4 regions of the Citricoccus sp. K5 genome follow, and region 1 is predicted to be linked to each of the others. Evidence: riboswitches for the same ligand, from Rfam matches in the RefSeq annotation. Region 1 holds a riboswitch; each other region holds the start of a gene.
What was found. Region 1 has a riboswitch for S-adenosylmethionine ahead of BOSE125_RS11945 (flavin reductase family protein). Riboswitches for the same ligand answer to the same signal wherever they lie in the genome.
Positions count from the first base shown of each region.

Region 1 (4,591 bases):
GCGCGGCAGCACCGGACGCCACGCCACCGGACGCGCCGCCGTCGTGATCCTGTCCCGCCGGCACCCCCGTGCCGGGCGCGGCTGCACCGGGGCTGACTGCGCCGGTCTCGGCGCCGAGGGGCGCCAGGGAAGGCGCCTGCACCGGCGTCTCGGCGAAGCGCTGCGCGTAGATCGCCTCGGGGTGCTCGCTGCGCAGGAAGTTGACGAGGTCCTCCCGCACGAGGCAACGCAGGTCCCACAGATCACCGGCGTTGCGGGCGGAGACCGCCACCCAGAGCTTCACCGTGCCTCCCAATGCCTCACTCACCTGGATGGTGCTGTCCTTGCCGTCCCAGAGCTCGGTGGAGGCGAGCAAGGCCTTGAGGCGTTCGCGGGTGGCGTCTACCGGAACCCGCCAGTCCACGTCGATCTCCACGGTCCCGGACAAGGCAGACCCGGTGCGGGTCCAGTTCTCGAACGGGGTGGTGGTGAAGTGGCTGGAGGGGTAGATCACGCGGCGCCCGTCCCAGATCTTGACCACCACGTAGGAGAGGGTGATGTCCTCGATGGTGCCGTAGACCCCGTCCGCGGTGACCACGTCTCCCACGCGGATCGCATCGGTGAATGCCAGCTGGATGCCGGCGAACACGTTGGTCAGGGTGGACTGCACGGCGAGGCCGGCCACCACGGAGATCACGCCGGCCGAGGCCAGCAGGCCGGCGCCCACCGCGCGGACCTGGGGAATGGTCAGCAGGACGATGGACACGGCGATGACGATGACGGCGGCCTGGATCACGCGCCGCAGCAGCACGGTCTGGGTGCGGATCTTGCGGTCACGGCGGTCGTCCACCCCTTCAGAGGCGTACTTGCCGAGCAACCGCTCTTCGACGACCCGCACGACGCGCAGCGCCAACCAGGCGAGGGAGCCGATGATGCCGGCCATCAGCAGGAAGCTCACGCCGTTGAACCAGGCATAGGCGGAGGCGGTCAGTCCGAGGGCGATCCGCACCGCCAGCAGCACCGCCGCGACCGCCACCGGTACCCGGCACCGGGCGACCTGGTTGCGCAGCTGTGGCTTGCGGCGCAGCAGGGCGTTGACCAGCAGCCAGGCGACCACCAGCACGGCCAGCGCGAACGCCACGGAGATCGCCACCGTGGAGAGCATCCCCCAGAACGGTCCGAGCGAGTCGACGGCGCCTTCGGCCCCCTCGCGGACGCTGTCCTGCATGTTCTCCGGGGACCCGCTCGGTTCCGCCGTCGGCTCGGAGTCCAGTCCCGCCCCGGACGCGAGGACGGTGGTGGTGGGCGGAGCGGTGAACAGATCGGTGAAGAAGGACAAACTCGGCATGGCCCCAGTCTGTCATCTGGTTCTCGGACGTTCCTGAACGGGGGGAGAATGGACGCTGGACCACCGGAACCAGCCGATCCCTCGGAATCACAGGAGCCATCCCATGCTTGCCACCACGGACCTGCGCGGCCGCACCTACGATCCCGCCACGGTGCTCCCACGCGCCGAGGTCGATGTGGCCGCCGCCGTGCCAAAGGTGATGCCGATCCTGGACCGGGTGCGTACCGAGGGGGCTCGCGCCGTGCTGGATCTCGGCGAGCAGTTCGATGGGATCCGGCCGCCGTCTTTGGCCGTGCCGGCCGAGAAGCTCGCCGAGGCGCTCGAGTCGCTGGACCCGGAGGTCCGCTCCGCCCTCGAGGAGGCCATCGACCGCGCCCGCAAGGTGCACGCCGCCCAGGTCCCCGCGGGGTCGGAGGTGGAGCTCGGGGAGGGGGCCGTCGTCGAGAACCGCTGGGTCCCGGTGAACCGCGTGGGCCTCTACGTTCCGGGCGGCCGTGCCGTCTACCCCTCCTCCGTGGTGATGAACGTGGTCCCGGCCCAGGCCGCCGGCGTCACCTCGCTCGCGGTCGCCTCCCCGCCGCAGAAGGACTTCGGCGGCCTGCCGCACCCCGTCATCCTCGCGGCCTGCGCCCTGCTCGGCGTGGACGAGGTCTACGCCGCGGGCGGCGCCCAGGCGGTGGCCATGTTCGCCTACGGGGTGGCGGACGACGACGGCGCCCGAGTGTGTGCCCCCGTGGACATGGTCACGGGGCCGGGCAACATCTACGTGGCAGCCGCCAAGCGCGCCCTGCTCGGCACCATCGGCATCGATGCGGAGGCCGGACCGACCGAGATCGCCGTACTGGCCGACGGCACCGCCGACGCCCGGTGGGTGGCCGCCGACCTCATCAGCCAGGCCGAGCACGATCCCATGGCCGGCTCCGTGCTCATCACCACCTCGCCCGAGCTGGCCCGGGATGTGGCGGCCGAGATTGAGAGTCAGGTGCCGGGAAGTCTCCACGAGGAGCAGATCCGCCAGGCCCTGGGCGGCCCGCAGTCGGGGATCCTGCTCGTGGGGACCCTGGACGAGGCGCTGGCCGTGGCCGACGCCTACGCGGCCGAGCACCTCGAGGTCCACACCGTGAACCCCCTGCAGACGGCCCGCCGGGTGTCCAACGCCGGCGCCGTGTTCGTGGGCCCGCATTCGCCCGTGCCGCTGGGGGACTATTCCGCCGGATCCAACCACGTGCTGCCCACCGGTGGCTCCGCCCGCTACTCCTCCGGGCTGAACACGGTGAGCTTCCTGCGCCTGCAGCAGCTCATCCGCTACACGGAGACGGGGCTGAAGGAACTGGACACCAAGATCTCCTCCCTGTCCACGGCGGAGGGGTTGCCGGCCCACGGCGAGGCTGTCTCCCTGCGATTCCGCTGACCCGCTGCCTGATCCTCAGCGGCTGCTTCGCCCCATTGGCATGCCGGGGCGAAGGTCACGGGGGTTCACAGTCCGAGAAACCCTTTGACCGCTCCGGAAGTCCGTCGTTAGTGTGGACCCAGAATCATGAGTTCCCGCTGTTACAGCCCTGGCTTGCGGGACGGCAACCCTCTTCACGCAGTAGTGGGGTGCTCCAGGTGAGGATTCGGCCTACCGGATGCCCCGGCAGGCAAGTACCGCGTTTCTGCTGGTGCCGATCGGGACGTTCCCGTGGCGTGCCGCCGTGCAGATTCGCCTTCGGACGGAGGACCCACCATGACCGCCCTGGCTACCCACGACCTGCAGCAGGCCCCCGGCCTCGACACTGACCTCAACCGAGATCTGTCCACGCCGACTCTTCGCTCGGCCTTCTCCCACTTCCCCTCCGGCGTGGCGGCGCTCGCCGGTGTCGCCAACGGTTCGAAGGAGGGACTCGTGGCCTCGTCCTTCACCGTCGGGGTCTCCCTCGAGCCGGCGCTGGTCTCCTTCGCCGTACAGAACACCTCCCGCACCTGGCCCCGGCTGAAGCAGGCCGAGCGGATCGGGATCTCCATCCTCGGCGAGGACCACACCGACGTCTGCCGTCAGCTCGCGTCCAAGGAGGGGGACCGATTCGCCGGCCTGGACATCCGGTCCACGGACGAGGGCGCGATCTTCCTGGACGGCGCCGCCCTGTGGCTGGACACCACCGTCTACTCCGAGCTGCCCGCCGGTGACCACACCATGGTCCTGCTCGAGGTGCACGGCGTGCACGATCACTCCGCAGAGCACGAGCCGATCGTGTTCCACCGCTCGGCCTTCCGCAATCTGCGCACCGCCGAGGGAAACCAGTAGCCTCACGTCCTTCCTCCCAGCGCCCCTCGGGGGCAGGCGTCCGGTCCGGAGGTAGGATGTCCGGCATGCCTTCCGCCACCCCGTCCGCGCGGCGTCCAGGTTCGGCCGCAGGCGCGGGCACCGCGGCGGCCGGCTCGGTCCGCTTGGATGCCTGGCTCTGGGGCGTGCGCATGTACAAGACCCGTTCGGCCGCCACCACGGCGTGCCGGGCCGGCCACGTCCGCCTCAACGGGCAGCCGGCCAAGGCCGCCCAACCGGTCAAGCCGGGCGACACCATCCGGTTGCGGCTGCCCGGACGCGAGCGGATCCTCGAGGTCACCGGCCTGGTGGCCAAGCGGGTCGGCGCTCCGGAGGCTGTCCGGCACTACCTCGACCACTCCCCGGAACCCGTGCCCCGGGAACTGCTGGCCGTGCCCCGCCGAGACCGGGGTGCAGGCCGGCCCACCAAGCGAGACCGGCGCCAGCTGGACCGGCTCCGCGGCCGTGCCGCTCCTGAGTCTGACGCAGAGCCCGATCTCGATCTCAGCATCGATCGCGGCCTCGATCGCCAGTGAGCTGCTGGACCGATGATGGGCTCAGATGAACACCGGGAAAAGAATGCCCACAGTGGAAATTGAGGGCTTCAGTTCCGCGGTTTCTCCCGTATTATGTGACACAGAAGTAGTAGTAGCAGTAAGTCCGTCACCACTGCGGACCGGTTGGCCCTCGGGCCGTTCGGGGCGTTGTAGGAAGCGGTTTCGCACACGCCGCTTCGCCCCCGTCGGAAGACCGACGGGTTTACAACCTCAGGAAAGGGCCCATCATGGCTACCGGTACCGTCAAGTGGTTCAACGCAGAGAAGGGCTACGGCTTCATCTCTCCGGACGACCAGTCCGCTGACATCTTCGTTCACTTCTCCGCCATCGAGGGCAATGGCTTCCGCGAACTGCAGGAAGACCAGAAGGTCGAGTTCGAGTCCCAGCAGGGCCCCAAGGGCATGC
Region 1 covers NZ_LR732817.1:2,663,143-2,667,733, forward strand. Annotated here, with positions in the region: gene BOSE125_RS11935 (mechanosensitive ion channel family protein) at 1-1,327, opposite strand, end outside; gene hisD (histidinol dehydrogenase) at 1,431-2,738, shown strand; SAM riboswitch class IV at 2,861-2,980, shown strand; gene BOSE125_RS11945 (flavin reductase family protein) at 3,054-3,611, shown strand; gene BOSE125_RS11950 (RNA-binding S4 domain-containing protein) at 3,677-4,165, shown strand; gene BOSE125_RS11955 (cold-shock protein) at 4,414-4,591, shown strand, end outside.

Region 2 (4,591 bases), 670 kb from region 1:
TGAGCCCATGGGGGCTCCGGTCACCGATACGCCCACCAACATCGTCAGGGACCCGGCCGCCGTGGCGCGGGTGCACGAGCGACTGCTGGTCCCGAACTTCCCACCCCGGGAGTTGGTCTCGGTGGAGGAGCTGCTCGCGGACGTCGCCCGGGGCTCGGCCACGGTGCACGTGGTCGGCGGCCCCTCCGACCCCGTGGCCGTGGCCATCACCGCCACCTTCACCGGCTCCCCGGCCGTGCTGCTGAGCTACGTCGCCATTCGCGCCGACCAGCGGGGACGAGGCGTGGGCACGGCGCTGCTGGCCGGGCTGCTGGCCGGCATCACCGCGGACCCTGAGGTCTCCGTGGTGCTCGCCGAGGTGGAGCACCCCACCCATCATCAGGCCCACCCCGTCCACGGGGACCCGGCCGCGCGGTTGCGCTTCTACGCCCGCCTCGGTGGGCAGATCCTGGACGTGCCCTACTTCCAGCCGCCGGTCGACGAGACGCAGGACGCCGTCTACGGCATGCTCCTGCTCGTTCTGGCCCCGCCGGAGCGCTTCGTCCGCGGGCAACGGCTGCTGCCGGAGGCCGGACTGGCCGCAGCCCTGGAGGAGTTCATGGCCGGGACCGATCCAGAGCGGTATCCCGTCGGCTCCGTGCTGGAGGCCGCCGGCCATCCCGAGGGCGTCCGGATGCTGGCCGTCGAGGAGCTGGGCCGCGCCCCGGTGTCCCACCGCCCGTGAGCCGAGGGCGGCCGCTGCCGGGACGGGGTCCCCCGCCCCAGGCTCGGACCGTCCCGCGGCTACTGCATCCGCGTGGACTCCGCGTCGATGAAATGCTGCGCCCGTTGCAAGGTGTGCGAGGAGTAGGTGCCGCCGGCCCGCGCGTCGAGCAGGACGGACTGTTCCACGTCCACGAGCTGGCGGCGCAATTCGCGGTGCTGCTGGGCGTGACCGTCCGGATCGTCGTCATTGACCATGGCCGCCAGCGCCTCCGTGGCGGCCAGGCCCCTGCTCCGCGTCCGCTCCAGCACCTCAGGGGCGAAGGGCTTGCCGTTCTCCCGCAGCAGCGCCTGATTGTCCAGGAAGGCCTGGCGGGCGGCGATGATCTCCTCGGCCAGGCGGGTGACCTCGCGGCCCTCGGCCACCTCGCTGGTGCCCTTGATGCCCAAGACACGGATCAGCAGGGGCAGCGTGCCGCCCTGGACCACCAGGGTGATGATGGCGACGGTGAAGGCGATCAGGATCAACTCGGCCCGGTAGGGGATGTCCGAGGGCAGCGACTGGGCCGCCGCCAGGGTGACGGCCCCGCGCATCCCGGACCAGGCCAGTACGGCACCACCGCGCCACCCGAGGCTGTGGGTGGCCTGGAACTGCGCATCCGCACGCCACCGCTGCAGCCTCGACGCGCGCCGTGGATTGGCGTCCTGCTCACCCTCGGCGACGGCTTCCAGGGCGGCGTCCAGTTGCTCGGCGACCTCGGGTATCCGGCGCTGACGGGCCCGCAGGTGCGCGATCAGCGGGACCACGAACAGGATGCGGACCCCGAAGAGGATCACGGTGCAGGCGGCCGCGAGGGCAACGGCCATCCACAGCCCCCGGCCGGAGGACTCGGCATCCGCGACGATCGAGGTGATCTCGAAGCCCATCAGCAGGAACACGCCGTTCTCCAGCAGCAACTGGATGGTCCGCCAATTGGTGCGGTCGGTGATGCGGTCCACGGCACTGAAGCGTTTGGGCGCCTGATGGCCGGTGACCAGCCCGGCCGCCACCACAGCGATGACGCCCGAGGCGTGCAGGTTCTCCGCCGGCATGTAGGCCAGGAACGGCACGGTCAGGGAGATCGCGGTGGTGAGCACCGGCTGCTGGCGGATCCGGGACCGGGCCCACACCGTGAGGCCGCCGACCAGCAGCCCGACTGCCACCCCCGCGATGACCGCGTAGGCGAAGTCACCGATGGCGCCCCAGAACGTGATGCTGCCGGCGGTGGCGGCAATGGCGGTGCGGAGCATGACGAGCGCCGTGGCGTCGTTGACCAGCCCCTCCCCCTCGAGGATCATCACCAGCCGCGGCGGCAGCCCCAGCTTCTTGCCGATGGAGGTCGCAGCCACGGCGTCCGGCGGGCTGATCACGGCCCCCAGTGCCACCGCCGCGGCGAAGCCGATGTCCGGCAGCACCCACCAGATCAGCCAACCGGTGGCGAAGGCGGAGGCGATCACTAGCAGGACGGACAAGGCGCTGATCGTCTCGAGGTCCCGGCGGAAATCCGTGATGGGGACGTTGACCGCGGCCGAGTAGAGGATCGGCGGCAGCGCGATCATGAGGATCCACTCCGGCTCCAGCAGGATCCTGGGTGCCCCGGGGATCAGGCTGCAGCCGATGCCGACGATGACCAGCAGGATGGGTGCGGCCACGCCCAGCTTCGGGGCGAAGAGTGACACGAGGACGATGATCAGGACGCCGGCCACGGCCAGCAGTGCGAATTCTTCCAAGGGGCCTCCCCGTTCCGGTGGCTGGCGTCACCACTGCCCGTCCAGACTAATCCCGGCGCCGTAGCACGGCTTCACCGGTTTGGTACGGGCCCGGGACCCGGACGTACAGTGGAATCGACCATCCCGAGCGGCCGAGAGATCTGGCTCTGTGACGCCGCAGCAACCCGTGGTCGACGCCGGCCCCTTTCCGGGCTCGGCATCGGCCACCAGGTGCTACCGCCAGATTCGATGGAAAGAAGGTTCTGTCTTGTCTGTTGCCCCGAACACCACGACCACCACCACCGCCGAAACCGGCGCCTCCCCCGCTCCGCTGCCGGGCCCCCTGCCGGGCTCTGTCCTGAACGCCGCCGACACCACCGCCCACCCAGGCCGCCCCGGGAACCTGCTCCACGGCGGCCTGGGCGACGGCCAACCGGTGGACGAGGCCGACCGCCTCGCCTTCTGGGACCAGGCCGCGCGCCGCCTCGACTGGCAGACGCCGTGGAACAACACCCACTCCTGGACGGCCCCGGACCCGGTGGCCGAGCGCGGTCCGGAGATCCGATGGTTCGAGGGCGGCACCCTCAACGTCGCGGTGAACTGCGTGGACCGGCACGTGACAGCCGGCCGCGGTGACAAGGTCGCGCTGTACTTCGAGGGTGAGCCCGGCGACCGCCGCGCCGTGACCTACGCGCAGTTGCAGAAGGAGGTCAGCCAGGCGGCGAACGCGCTGACCGAATTGGGCATCGGGAAGGGCGACCGCGTGGTCGTCTACCTGCCCGTGCTGGTGGAGACCATCGTCATCACCCTGGCCTGCGCCCGGATCGGCGCAGTGCACTCGCTCGTGTTCGGCGGCTTCTCCGCCGAGGCGCTGAAGTTCCGCGTGGAGGACACCGGCGCCAAGCTGCTGGTGACCTCCGAGGGCCAGTTCCGCCGTGGGAAGGCCGTCCCGGTCAAGGCCAACGCGGACGAGGCCGTCTCCGGTGAGAACAACATCGAGCACGTGCTGGTGCTCAACCGCACCGGACACACAGATGTGGACTGGGTCGAGGGCCGGGACGTCTGGTGGCACGAGATCGTGGACCGCCAGCCGGAGACCCACACCCCCGAGTTCTTCGATGCCGAGACGCCGCTGTTCATCATGTACACCTCCGGCACCACGGGTCAGCCCAAGGGGCTGGTGCACACCTCCGGCGGGTACCTGGTCCAGACCTCCTGGTCCTACGACTACCTGTTCTCCAACCCGGATGTCACCGCGCGGGATCAGGACGTCCACTGGTGCACGGCGGACCTGGCCTGGGTCACCGCCCACACCTACGAGATCTACGGGCCGCTCTCCAACGGCGTCACCCAGGTCATCTACGAGGGGGTGCCGAACGCACCGCACCCGGGCCGGCACTTCGAGGTCATCGAGCGTTACGGCGTGACCTCGTACTACACGGCGCCGACGCTCGTGCGCTCCCTCATGGGCTGGTTCCCGGAGGGCATCCCCACGGACTACGACCTGTCCTCCATCCGCCTTGTCGGCACCGTCGGCGAGGCCGTGAACCCGGAGGCCTGGACCTGGGCGCGCACGCAGATCGGCCGGGACCGGCTGTCCACGTTGGACGGGGAACTCCAGGAACAGACCAACGACGCCGGCGCGCAGGTCCCGCGCGATGGTTCCGTGGGCGTGCCCATGGTGGACACCTGGTGGCAGTCCGAGACCGGTGCGACCATCCTCTCCCCCCGGCAGGACGATGAGCGGTTCAAGCCCGGCTGCGGTTCCCGTCCGCTGCCGGGCGTGGACGTGGCCGTGGTGGACGACTCCGGCGCGCCCGTGGCCGCCGGCCTGCAGGGCAAGGCCGTGATCACCCGCACCGGGCCGTCCATGGCCCGCACCGTCTGGGGCAATCCACGGCGCTACTTCTCCTCCTATTGGAAGGACTACGCCGAGCAGGGCTGGTTCCTGGCCGGGGACGGCGCGAAGTATGACGAGGACGGGGACATCTGGATCCTGGGCCGCATCGACGACGTCATCAACATCTCCGGCCACCGCCTGTCCACCATCGAGATCGAGTCGGCACTGGTCTCCCACCCCGGCGTGGTGGAGGCCGGCGTCTGCCCCGTGCCGGATGCCAAGACCGGGCACGCCGCCGTC
Region 2 covers NZ_LR732817.1:3,330,240-3,334,830, reverse strand. Annotated here, with positions in the region: gene BOSE125_RS15000 (GNAT family N-acetyltransferase) at 1-724, shown strand, start outside; gene BOSE125_RS14995 (sodium:proton antiporter) at 784-2,472, opposite strand; SAM riboswitch class I at 2,588-2,707, shown strand; gene BOSE125_RS14990 (AMP-binding protein) at 2,720-4,591, shown strand, end outside.
Region 2: linked by a shared signal. The riboswitch ahead of BOSE125_RS14990 (AMP-binding protein) and the one ahead of BOSE125_RS11945 (flavin reductase family protein) in region 1 are both predicted to bind S-adenosylmethionine.

Region 3 (4,591 bases), 650 kb from region 1:
ACGTTTCACGGCGGCGATCGCCGGCGGTGCCCACACCGTCAGCACCGTTGAACGCCACGGTGCCGCACCTGGATCAGCCCTGAATCAGTGGACGAGGGCGGATAAGTAACATGAGCGGGTGAGCGAGCTTCGGATCTGTGTCCTCGGTCAGGTCCGTGCCGAGATCGAGGGCGTGCCCCTACGCCTCTCCCGGGCCCGGCATCGCGAGATCCTCGGGATCCTGATAACCGCGCAGGGGCGGGCAGTGTCCACGGGCGGGCTGGTCGAGGATTTGTGGGAAGATCCCCCTGACGGCGCGGTGGGGGCCGTGCGAACGTTCGTCGGTGAGATCAGGAAAGTGCTCGAGCCACAGCGTCCTCCGCGAGTCCCTTCGGAGATTCTCGTGACCGAGGGTGACGGCTATGCCCTGAGGCCCGTGCCCGCGGCGGTCGATCTCTGGCGCGCCGAGCAGGCCATTCGGGCCGCAGACGGCAGGAGCCCCGAAGTCAGCGAACCGTTGTTGTCTGCCGCGTTGGACGAGTGGCGCGGAACTGCCTTCGAGGAGTTCAGACGGCAACCGTGGGCCAAGAGTGAGAGGGCTCGGGTCGAGAGACTGCGGGCGGGAGCCGTGGAGCAACTGGCAGAAATTCGCCTCACGCTGGGTCGGCCACACGACGTCGTGGCGCTGCTCGAGGCTCAGATCGAAGAGTTCCCGTGGCGGGAAGAGGGCTGGAGGTTGCTCGCCCTTGCCCTGTACCGGTCTGCACGCCCGGGAGAAGCTCTGGACATCATCGCCCGTGCCCGCACCACTCTCATCGGGAGCCCCGGGGCCGATCCACGTGAGCGGTTGACCGAACTCGAACGCGGCATCCTGCGTCAGGATCCGGCACTGGAGGTCCAGGACGGCGGGTCAATTCTGATGCGGACCGCCGCAGTCCAGGCACGGACCAGTCAGCGGACCCAACTCGAAAGCGCCACTGCGCTCCTGCCCCTCCTCGCGGTCTCCGGCGCCGTTGAGGTGGCGGCGGAACAGCGCACCGCCGTGATCGCCGCCGCCGAGCATGTCGGCGATCCGGAAGTGGCGGCCCGAGTCATCGGCGGTTTCGACGTGCCGGGAAGCTGGACCAGGTCGGACGATCCCGCGCGTTCGACGGCGATCGTCGAGGTGGCCCTCCGAACGCTGACGGCCCTGCCGCTTGGCGCATCTGACCGGTTGCGGGCGCGACTCCTCGCCACCATCGCCATGGAGTCCCGTGGCACCGCGAACCGACTCGCCGAGGCTGCCGAGGCAGAGCGAATCGCACGGCGGCTTGGCGACGCCGCCCTGTTGTGTTTTGCCCTCAGCTCACGCTATCTGCAGAGCTTCGAGACGGCAGGCCAGGCAGGGACTCGCGACATGCTCGGTGCTGAGATCGTTGCTGCCGCCGTCGGCGCGGAATTGCCGACTTTCGAGATCGAGGGACGACTGATCAGGATGCAGGCGCTCTGTGCCCTCGACGACGTAGCGGCGGCTTCTCGGCAGGCCGACCTCATCGACGCACTCGCAGAACGCTTCGATCGTCCGCTGGCTTCTGTCTTCACCGCGTGGTTCCGGTGGTCCTTCATGGGCCGCCCTCCACCACCGGAAGGAACGGAGATGCCTGGATTCAGGGACGGGTTGTCCGGACTGGCAGAACTTACCCGGGCTGTTCGAACCGGGACGGAGCTCCCTGACAGCCGGTTCGGACCCTACGAACCGTGGGCCAGGCCGTTGCTCCTGGCCAGGCAGGGGCGGCGCGAGGAGGCCGCCGCCGCTCTCGATGCGGTTCCAGATCCCCCGGACGACCTGATGCTCGAGGTGGCATGGTTCCTGACGGGCCTCGCGGCGGTCGAGAGCGGACACGACCTCGCCGCTCGTCGTGCGTACGACGCCCTTCTGCCAGCGGCAGGCGAGCGAGCGGGCGGCAGCGGGGCCATCGACCTCGGCCCGATCGCACCGCTGCTTGACCGGCTCAGGGCGGCTGCGTTCGACGGCCGGAGCTGAGTACTTCCCTCGACACACTGTGTGAAGCGACGTGACGCCAGACACAGCACTGGAGCGCCGATGTCCGTTAACGTGGGCGGGTAACCATCCAGAGCGGCCGAGAGACCTGGCTCGTCGACGCCGCAGCAACCCGTGGGGATTCCCCAGCCGGGTGCTACCGCCAGGACCGATGGAGATCCCACGGCTGAAGCGGTTCCCTGAACGTTGTCGCTTCGAATGACCCAGCACGGTCTGGACCCCGCCACGGGAATCCTTCGGTGAGACCGAGAGGACCACCGAATGACCGCGACACCCCGCACCATCGCCGCCGTCCAGCCCGGCGCGAACCTCAGCGGCGGCCTGCCCACGGACTACGCCGGTCTCAAGAGGCACTTCCAGCCGCTCTTCGAGGACATCGCGGCGGGGTCCCTGGCCCGGGAGTTGAACCGCGAGCTGCCCTTCGACGCCGTCCGGAGCCTCGACGAAGCCGGGTTCGGGACCCTGAGGGTCCCCGTGGCCCACGGTGGTCCGGAGGTCAGCCTCCAGGACTTCTTCCACCTGCTGATCGACCTGGCCGAGGCCGATTCCAACGTGGCCCACATCTACCGCTCGCACTACGGTTTCCTCGAGGCCCTCCGCTTCCAGCCGCGGGAGGTCCAGGACGTCTGGTATCCGCTGGTCCTGGCGGGCGCCACGGTGGGCAACGCCTCCACGGAGAAGGGCGGCAATGCGCTGGGCGGTCTGAACACCACGCTGACCCCGACCGCCGGCGGCATGGAGCTCAACGGACAGAAGTTCTACGCCACCGCCTCCATCTTCTCCGACTACACCCGCGTCTCGGCCGCCCGTGCCGACGCCGACGGCGGGCCGCTCGACGGCCGTCAGTTCGCCGTGGTGGCCACCGACGCCGAGGGAGTGGTCCTGGAGGACGACTGGGACGGCTTCGGGCAGAAGCTCACGGGCACCGGAACCGCGACCTTCACGAAGGTCACGGTCCCCGCCCACGGGGTGCTCGACCGCGTGCCGGGCTCCGCCGAGGCCGTTCACGAGGCCGCCTTCTTCCAACTCGTGCTGCTGGCGGTCCTGGCCGGGATCGCCCGCGCCTCCCGCCGGGATGCCGTGGCGACCATCGCCTCCCGCAAACGCACCTTCAACACCGGTTCCGGCCTGCCGTTCCGCGAGGATCCGCTGATCCAGGAGGCCGCCGGACGCATTGCCGCGAAGGCCTTCACCGCCGAGGCCACGGTGCTCCACGCCGCCCGCGCCCTGGACGCCGGCATCACGGCCGCCGAGGCCGTCGGGGCCGACCGCCCGGACTTCACCGGAGACGTCCCCGCCGAGCTCTACGGTTCCGAGCTGGCCATCGAACACGCCACCATCACGGTGCCCGAACTGGGCATCGGAGCCGCCCAGGACCTGTTCCTCACCGTGGGCGCCTCCGCCACGTCCACGAAGAAGGCCATGGACCGCCACTGGCGCAACGCCCAGACCGTGGCCACGCACAACCCCATCGCCTTCCGTGCCCGGTCCCTGGGGGACTACTGGATCAACGGGACCCTGCCCGAGGGCCTCAATGCGATCGGCGATGCGAAGGGCGGCCAGGGCTGATGGGCGCCACGAACATCCTCTCCGGCAAGAAGCGGATCCTGGCCTCCGCCTTCGCCGGCACCACCATCGAGTGGTACGACTTCTACCTCTACGGCACGGCTGCGGCGCTGATCTTCAACGTCCAGTTCTTCCCGATGGCCACCGAACTCGGCGGCATCGTCGCCTCCTTCGCGACCCTCGCCGTCGGGGTGATCGCCCGGCCGCTCGGCGGGATCATCGCAGGCCACCTGGGGGACCGGATCGGCCGCAAGGCGCTGCTCGTGGCGTCCCTGGTGCTGATGGGGGTGGCCTCCACCCTGATCGGGCTGATGCCCACCTTCGAGGTCATCGGCTGGTGGGCCGTCGTCGGGCTAGTGTTCCTGCGGATCCTCCAGGGCCTGTCCGCCGGGGCCGAATGGGGCGGTTCGGCGCTGCTGAGCGTGGAGCACGCTCCCGCACGGCACCGCGGCTTCTTCGGATCCTTCACCCAGATCGGCTCCTCCGCCGGCATGCTGCTGGCCACCGGCGCGTTCTTCATCATGCAGAACATCATGAGCGCCGAGCAGTTCGCCGCCTTCGGCTGGCGCATCCCGTTCCTGCTCTCCGCCCTCCTGGTGGCCGTGGGCCTGTGGATCCGGCTCGGCGTGGCCGATGCCCCGGAGTTCCTGGAGCACCAGGCCTCGGGCAACGTGGCCAAGGCACCCCTGAAGGAGCTGCTGGTCCATCACCGGCGGCCACTGCTGGTCACCATCGGCCTGCGCCTGGCCCAGAACGCCATCTACTACCTCGTCACCGTGTACATGCTGACCTACCTGAGAGATGTCCGCGGGGACAGTGCCTCGGGCGTGACGGCGGTGATGGTGGCCTCGGCCATCGGCCTGTTCTCCACGCCGTTCTGGGGCTGGCTGTCCGACCGGATCGGCCGCCGAATCATGTCCGCGGCCGCCTACGCCGCCATCGGGGTCTTCGGCTGGGTCCTCTTCGCCTTCCTCGACGCCGGCCCGCTCGCCTTCCTGCCCCTCG
Region 3 covers NZ_LR732817.1:3,314,593-3,319,183, forward strand. Annotated here, with positions in the region: gene BOSE125_RS14935 (BTAD domain-containing putative transcriptional regulator) at 173-2,002, shown strand; SAM riboswitch class I at 2,084-2,178, shown strand; gene BOSE125_RS14940 (acyl-CoA dehydrogenase) at 2,282-3,589, shown strand; gene BOSE125_RS14945 (MFS transporter) at 3,589-4,591, shown strand, end outside.
Region 3: linked by a shared signal. The riboswitch ahead of BOSE125_RS14940 (acyl-CoA dehydrogenase) and the one ahead of BOSE125_RS11945 (flavin reductase family protein) in region 1 are both predicted to bind S-adenosylmethionine.

Region 4 (4,591 bases), 670 kb from region 1:
GAACCGTACTGTTCTCTGCCCGCAAGTGATGGATCCGAACCTCGCCGGCGTCACGCCCAGCGCTTATTGGCCTTCTGCTCCACGAAACCGAGGATCGAGTCGGTGATCTTGCCGATCACGGCGAGCAGGATGATGGCGAGGACCAATCGATCCGTACGGCCATTGTTCTGCGAGTCGGTGAGCAGGAACCCCAGGCCCATGGAGGAGGCGATGAGTTCCGCGGCCACCAGGAACAGCCACGCCTGGGCGAGCGCCAGCCGCAGGCCGGAGAACACGGAGGGCACCACGGCGGGCAACTGGACGGTCCGCAGCAGGCGCAGGCCGTGATAGCCGAAGGCGCGGCCAGCCTCCACGAGGTGCGGGTCCACATGCTTGAGCGCCGCATATACGTTCGTGAAGATCGGGAAGAACGCGCCGATCACGATCAATGTCACCTTCGAGTCCTCACCGATGCCCATCCACAGGATCAGCAGAGGCACCCACGCCAGCGACGGCACCGCGCGAATCGCTCCGATCAGGGGCGCAAGCAGGGCATCGGCCCAGGTGGAGAGTCCGAGGATGGAGCCGATGAGCAGGCCGAGGACCCCGCCCATCACGAAGCCGAGCAGCACCCGCTGCACTGAGATGGCGATGTGGTGCCACAGGGATCCGTCGGCGGCCAGATCGATCCCCGCACTGACCACCGAGGCCGGCGAGGGAAGCTGCACCGGCGAGAACAAGCCGGCAGCCGTCGCAGCCCACCAGGCGACGACCAGCACCACGGGCAGCAGAAGCCCGACGACGGCCCGGCCGGCCGGGGTGCCCAAGATCCCGCGGGTGCCCCGGCCGGTGGCGGGACCACCGCCGTTCCGGGAGCTCGAGCCGTAACCCCGGCCGGCCGGCGTCGAGCCCCGGTTGCGGCGCCCCGCCACCTCGTCAGCCCTATGCGATGCCGGGGTCAGGTGTTCGGGGGAGACGAGGGAGCTCACTGCGTGGCTTCTTCGGCGAACGAGGGCTCGAGGAGTTCGGCGAGGGCCTTGTCCACGTTCTCCTGGCTGGCCACGTCACCGGTTTCCACCAGGATCGGGCCGACGACCTCAAGGACGTCCAGTTGTTCCTGGCCGGGGACCGGGTCCACGTCCAGGTTGGAACGCTCCTCGATGACGATGGTGGCCACGTCTTGCTCGAGGCCGGCCACCTCGGCGAGGATCGACGCGGTCTCCTCTGGGTTCTCGAGGGCCCACTCACGGGCCTGCTCGTAGACGTCCACCACCGTTTGAGCCAGCTCGGGGGATTCCTCGAGGAAGGACTCCGTGGCGTTGAGGAAGCCGTAGGTGTTGAAGTCGACGTTGCGGTAGAACAGCTCGGCACCCTCGGCCTCGGCCCCGGCCATGATCGGGTCCAGCCCGGACCAGGCGTCCACGGATCCGTTGTTCAGGGCGGCGTTGCCGTCGGCATGCTGGAGGTTCTGCACGGTGACGTCGGATTCGTCCACGCCGGCCTCGCCGAGGGCCTGGATGAGGAAGAAGTAGGGGTCGGTGCCCTTGGTGGCCGCCACGTTCTTGCCGACCAGGTCCGTGACCTCGGTGATGTCCGAATCGGCGGAGGTGACCAGGGCGGCCCACTCCGGCTGGGAGTAGAGGCTGATGGTCTTGATCGGGGTGCCGTTGGCGCGGTTGAGCAGGGCGGCGGAGCCGGCCGTTGAGCCCACGTCGATGGCCTCGGCACGCAGGGCCTCGTTGGCCTTGTTGGAACCCGCGGACTGGATCCAGTTGACGCTGACGCCTTCGTCGGAGAGCTCCTCCTCCAGCCAGCCCTTCTCCTTGATGACCAGGGAGAGCGGATTGTAGGTGGCGTAGTCGATGTTCAGCTCGCCACCCTCGGCACCACCGCCGGCACCGGCTTCGGCGGCCTCACCACCAGATCCCTCGCCGGCCACGCAACCGGTGAGGGCGAGAGCCGCGATGGCGAGGGTGGCGGCGGACAGGGTGATTCGTGAGCGCATGGGGTGCCTTTCGAAGGGTGCGGTGCTTCCCGGGCCGGCAGGGGTTGTGGCGCGGGGCAATTGGTCGGGTACAGCGGGTACAGAGGGGGGCGTGCAGAAAGGGCCGTGCGACGTGGAGGCGGGGGATGCTCGCAGCGGTGCCCTGGCCGGGTCCGGCTAGTGGCGGTGGGCGTCCACGCCCAGTCCGGCCAACAATTCGGATCGGAGCCGGGCCAGTTCGGCCGAACCCCGATCCCGAGGCCGTTGACCGGGGACGGTGACCATCGTGCGGGTGGTGGCACCGGGGGCCGCGCCCGGGGCGGGGTCCTGGCCGAGCAGCAGGATCCGGTCGGCCAGCTGGAGCGCCTCGTCCACGTCATGGGTGACGAGCAGGACCGTGGTGGCGGTCTTGGCATGGATGTCCAGCAACAGGTCCTGCATCCGCAATCGCGTCAAAGCATCGAGCGCGCCGAAGGGCTCGTCCAATAGCAGGACGCCAGGACGCCGGGCCAGGGCACGAGCCAGCGAGGTTCGCTGGGCCATGCCGCCGGAGACCTCCCGGGGCCGAAGGGTGGCGTGTTCGGCCAGGCCCACCAGTTCCAACAATCGGTCGACGCTCTCGCGGCCCTCCGCGCGGCCCGTGTTCGGGGGCAAGCCCAGGGCCACGTTCTGGTGGATGGTGCGCCAGGGCATGAGGCGGGGCTCCTGGAACCCGACTGCGGTGCGGGAGTCGTAGGGCCGGACGGCGGACCCGCCGACCAGGATCTGCCCCGTGTTGCCGGTGTCCAGGCCGCCCACGGCCCGCAACAGGGTGGACTTGCCGCAGCCGGAGGCACCGATGATGGCCAGGACCTCGCCCGGCTCCACGGTGAGGTTGATGTCTCGCAAGACGGTGCGTGCGCCGGCGGCGGCCGGAAAGGACCGGCCGACATCGCGGAACTCCACCGCCAGGCTGGTGGTCGAGGCCGGCGGCGCCGTCAGGACGCTGGAACCGGGCAGGGACTCGGCAAGGGCAGTCACCGTGAATCACGCTCCATCGGCTCTGGCATGAGCACCTTCCCGGAGAAACGCGGGAGGTTGCTGCGGCGTCACGGAGCCAGATCTCTCGGCCGCTCTGGATGGTTGATTCATCCAGTGAAGCAGAACACGCGGTATCCATGTCAAGCGCGGAACAGCCCACGAATCCCGAGTTCACCGGCGTCGAGGGGCTGTACGGCGGTGTTTTCCCCGTCCCTGTTGCCTACTCTGCCGCAGATCGCTTGACGTCATGGTGCGTCATATGGGGGCACTTTCGAAGCCGATGTCGGCCCAGCGGCTGCGAGCAGGGGCTGCAGGACGAAATGTGACGTCAGAGGGATTCAATCCCGCACGGGAGAAGGCACCGTGATGATCTCGGCACCGTCCTCGGTGATGGCGATCGTGTGTTCGCTGTGCGCCGTGCGGCAGCCGGTCGCGCTGCGGAGCGTCCATCCGTCGGCATCCGTGACGAGTCGATCGGTGTCCACCATGGCCCACGGCTCCAGGGCGAGGAGCAGTCCGGGGCGAAGGACGTAGCCGCGCCCGGGCCGCCCGGTGTTGGGGACGTGAGGGTCCTGGTGCATCGTGGAGCCGATGCCGTGGCCGCCGAACTCGGTGTTGACCGCGAACCCGGCCTCGCTGAGGACAGAGCCGATGGCGTGGGAGAGGTCGCCGATGCGTGCTCCGGGCCCGGCCGCGGCGATCCCTGCGGCCAGGGCGCGCTCCGTGGTCTCGATCAAGGTGACGCTCTCGGCGGGGCGGGCATCGCCGACGATGAAGCTGATGGCGGCATCGGCGGCGATGCCGCGCAGGGTGACCGCGAGGTCGAGGGTCAGCAGGTCGCCGTCGGCCAGTGTGTAGTCATGTGGTTTGCCGTGCAGCACGGCGTCGTTGACAGCCGTGCAGATGTAGTGCCCGAAGGGCCCCCGCCCGAAGGAGGGCTCGTAGTCGACGTAGCAGGAGGTTGCCCCGGCCTCGATGATCAGGACGCGGGCCCATTCGTTGATTTCCAGGAGATTCGTGCCGATGGCGGCCCTGCTCCTCAGGGCTTGGAGAATCTCGGCGACGAGGGCGCCGGAGTCACGGGCCCGATCCAGCTCGGCGGGGGTCAGGATTTCAATCATGCGCTGCCTTTTCACGGGACTTCTCTGGGATGCCGACAACTATCTCCGGTTCCAATAACTATACCGGCCATATTATCCCGGACCTGGAACTAGAATGGAGTCCATGGTGAGGTTGCCGCTGAGTGCTGCAGAAATCGAGCGTGGGGAGCGCCTGGGCGCCCTCCTGCGGCGTGCTCGGGCGGAGCGCACGATGCTCGAGGTCGCGCTCGATGCCGGGGTGTCGCCCGAGACGCTGCGGAAGATCGAATCAGGCCGGGTCGCCACGCCGGCCTTCCCGACCATTGCGGCCATCGCCGAGGTCCTCGGCCTCTCACTCGACGCGGTGTGGGCCGAGATCACCCTCACCGAGACGCTGGAACTCCGGCGATGGGGCCAGCTGCGACCACTCTGACCTCCGATGACTGTCCGGGGCCGCCCCGAGTCACCCGTATCCGGCCGGTACCGGTGAGCGCATTTGACACGGAGCACCATAGACCGGCTTGATGGA
Region 4 covers NZ_LR732817.1:3,337,320-3,341,910, forward strand. Annotated here, with positions in the region: gene BOSE125_RS15015 (ABC transporter permease) at 51-968, opposite strand; gene BOSE125_RS15020 (aliphatic sulfonate ABC transporter substrate-binding protein) at 965-1,984, opposite strand; gene BOSE125_RS15025 (ABC transporter ATP-binding protein) at 2,141-2,983, opposite strand; SAM riboswitch class I at 2,977-3,088, opposite strand; gene map (type I methionyl aminopeptidase) at 3,322-4,104, opposite strand; gene BOSE125_RS15035 (helix-turn-helix transcriptional regulator) at 4,208-4,495, shown strand.
Region 4: linked by a shared signal. The riboswitch ahead of BOSE125_RS15025 (ABC transporter ATP-binding protein) and the one ahead of BOSE125_RS11945 (flavin reductase family protein) in region 1 are both predicted to bind S-adenosylmethionine.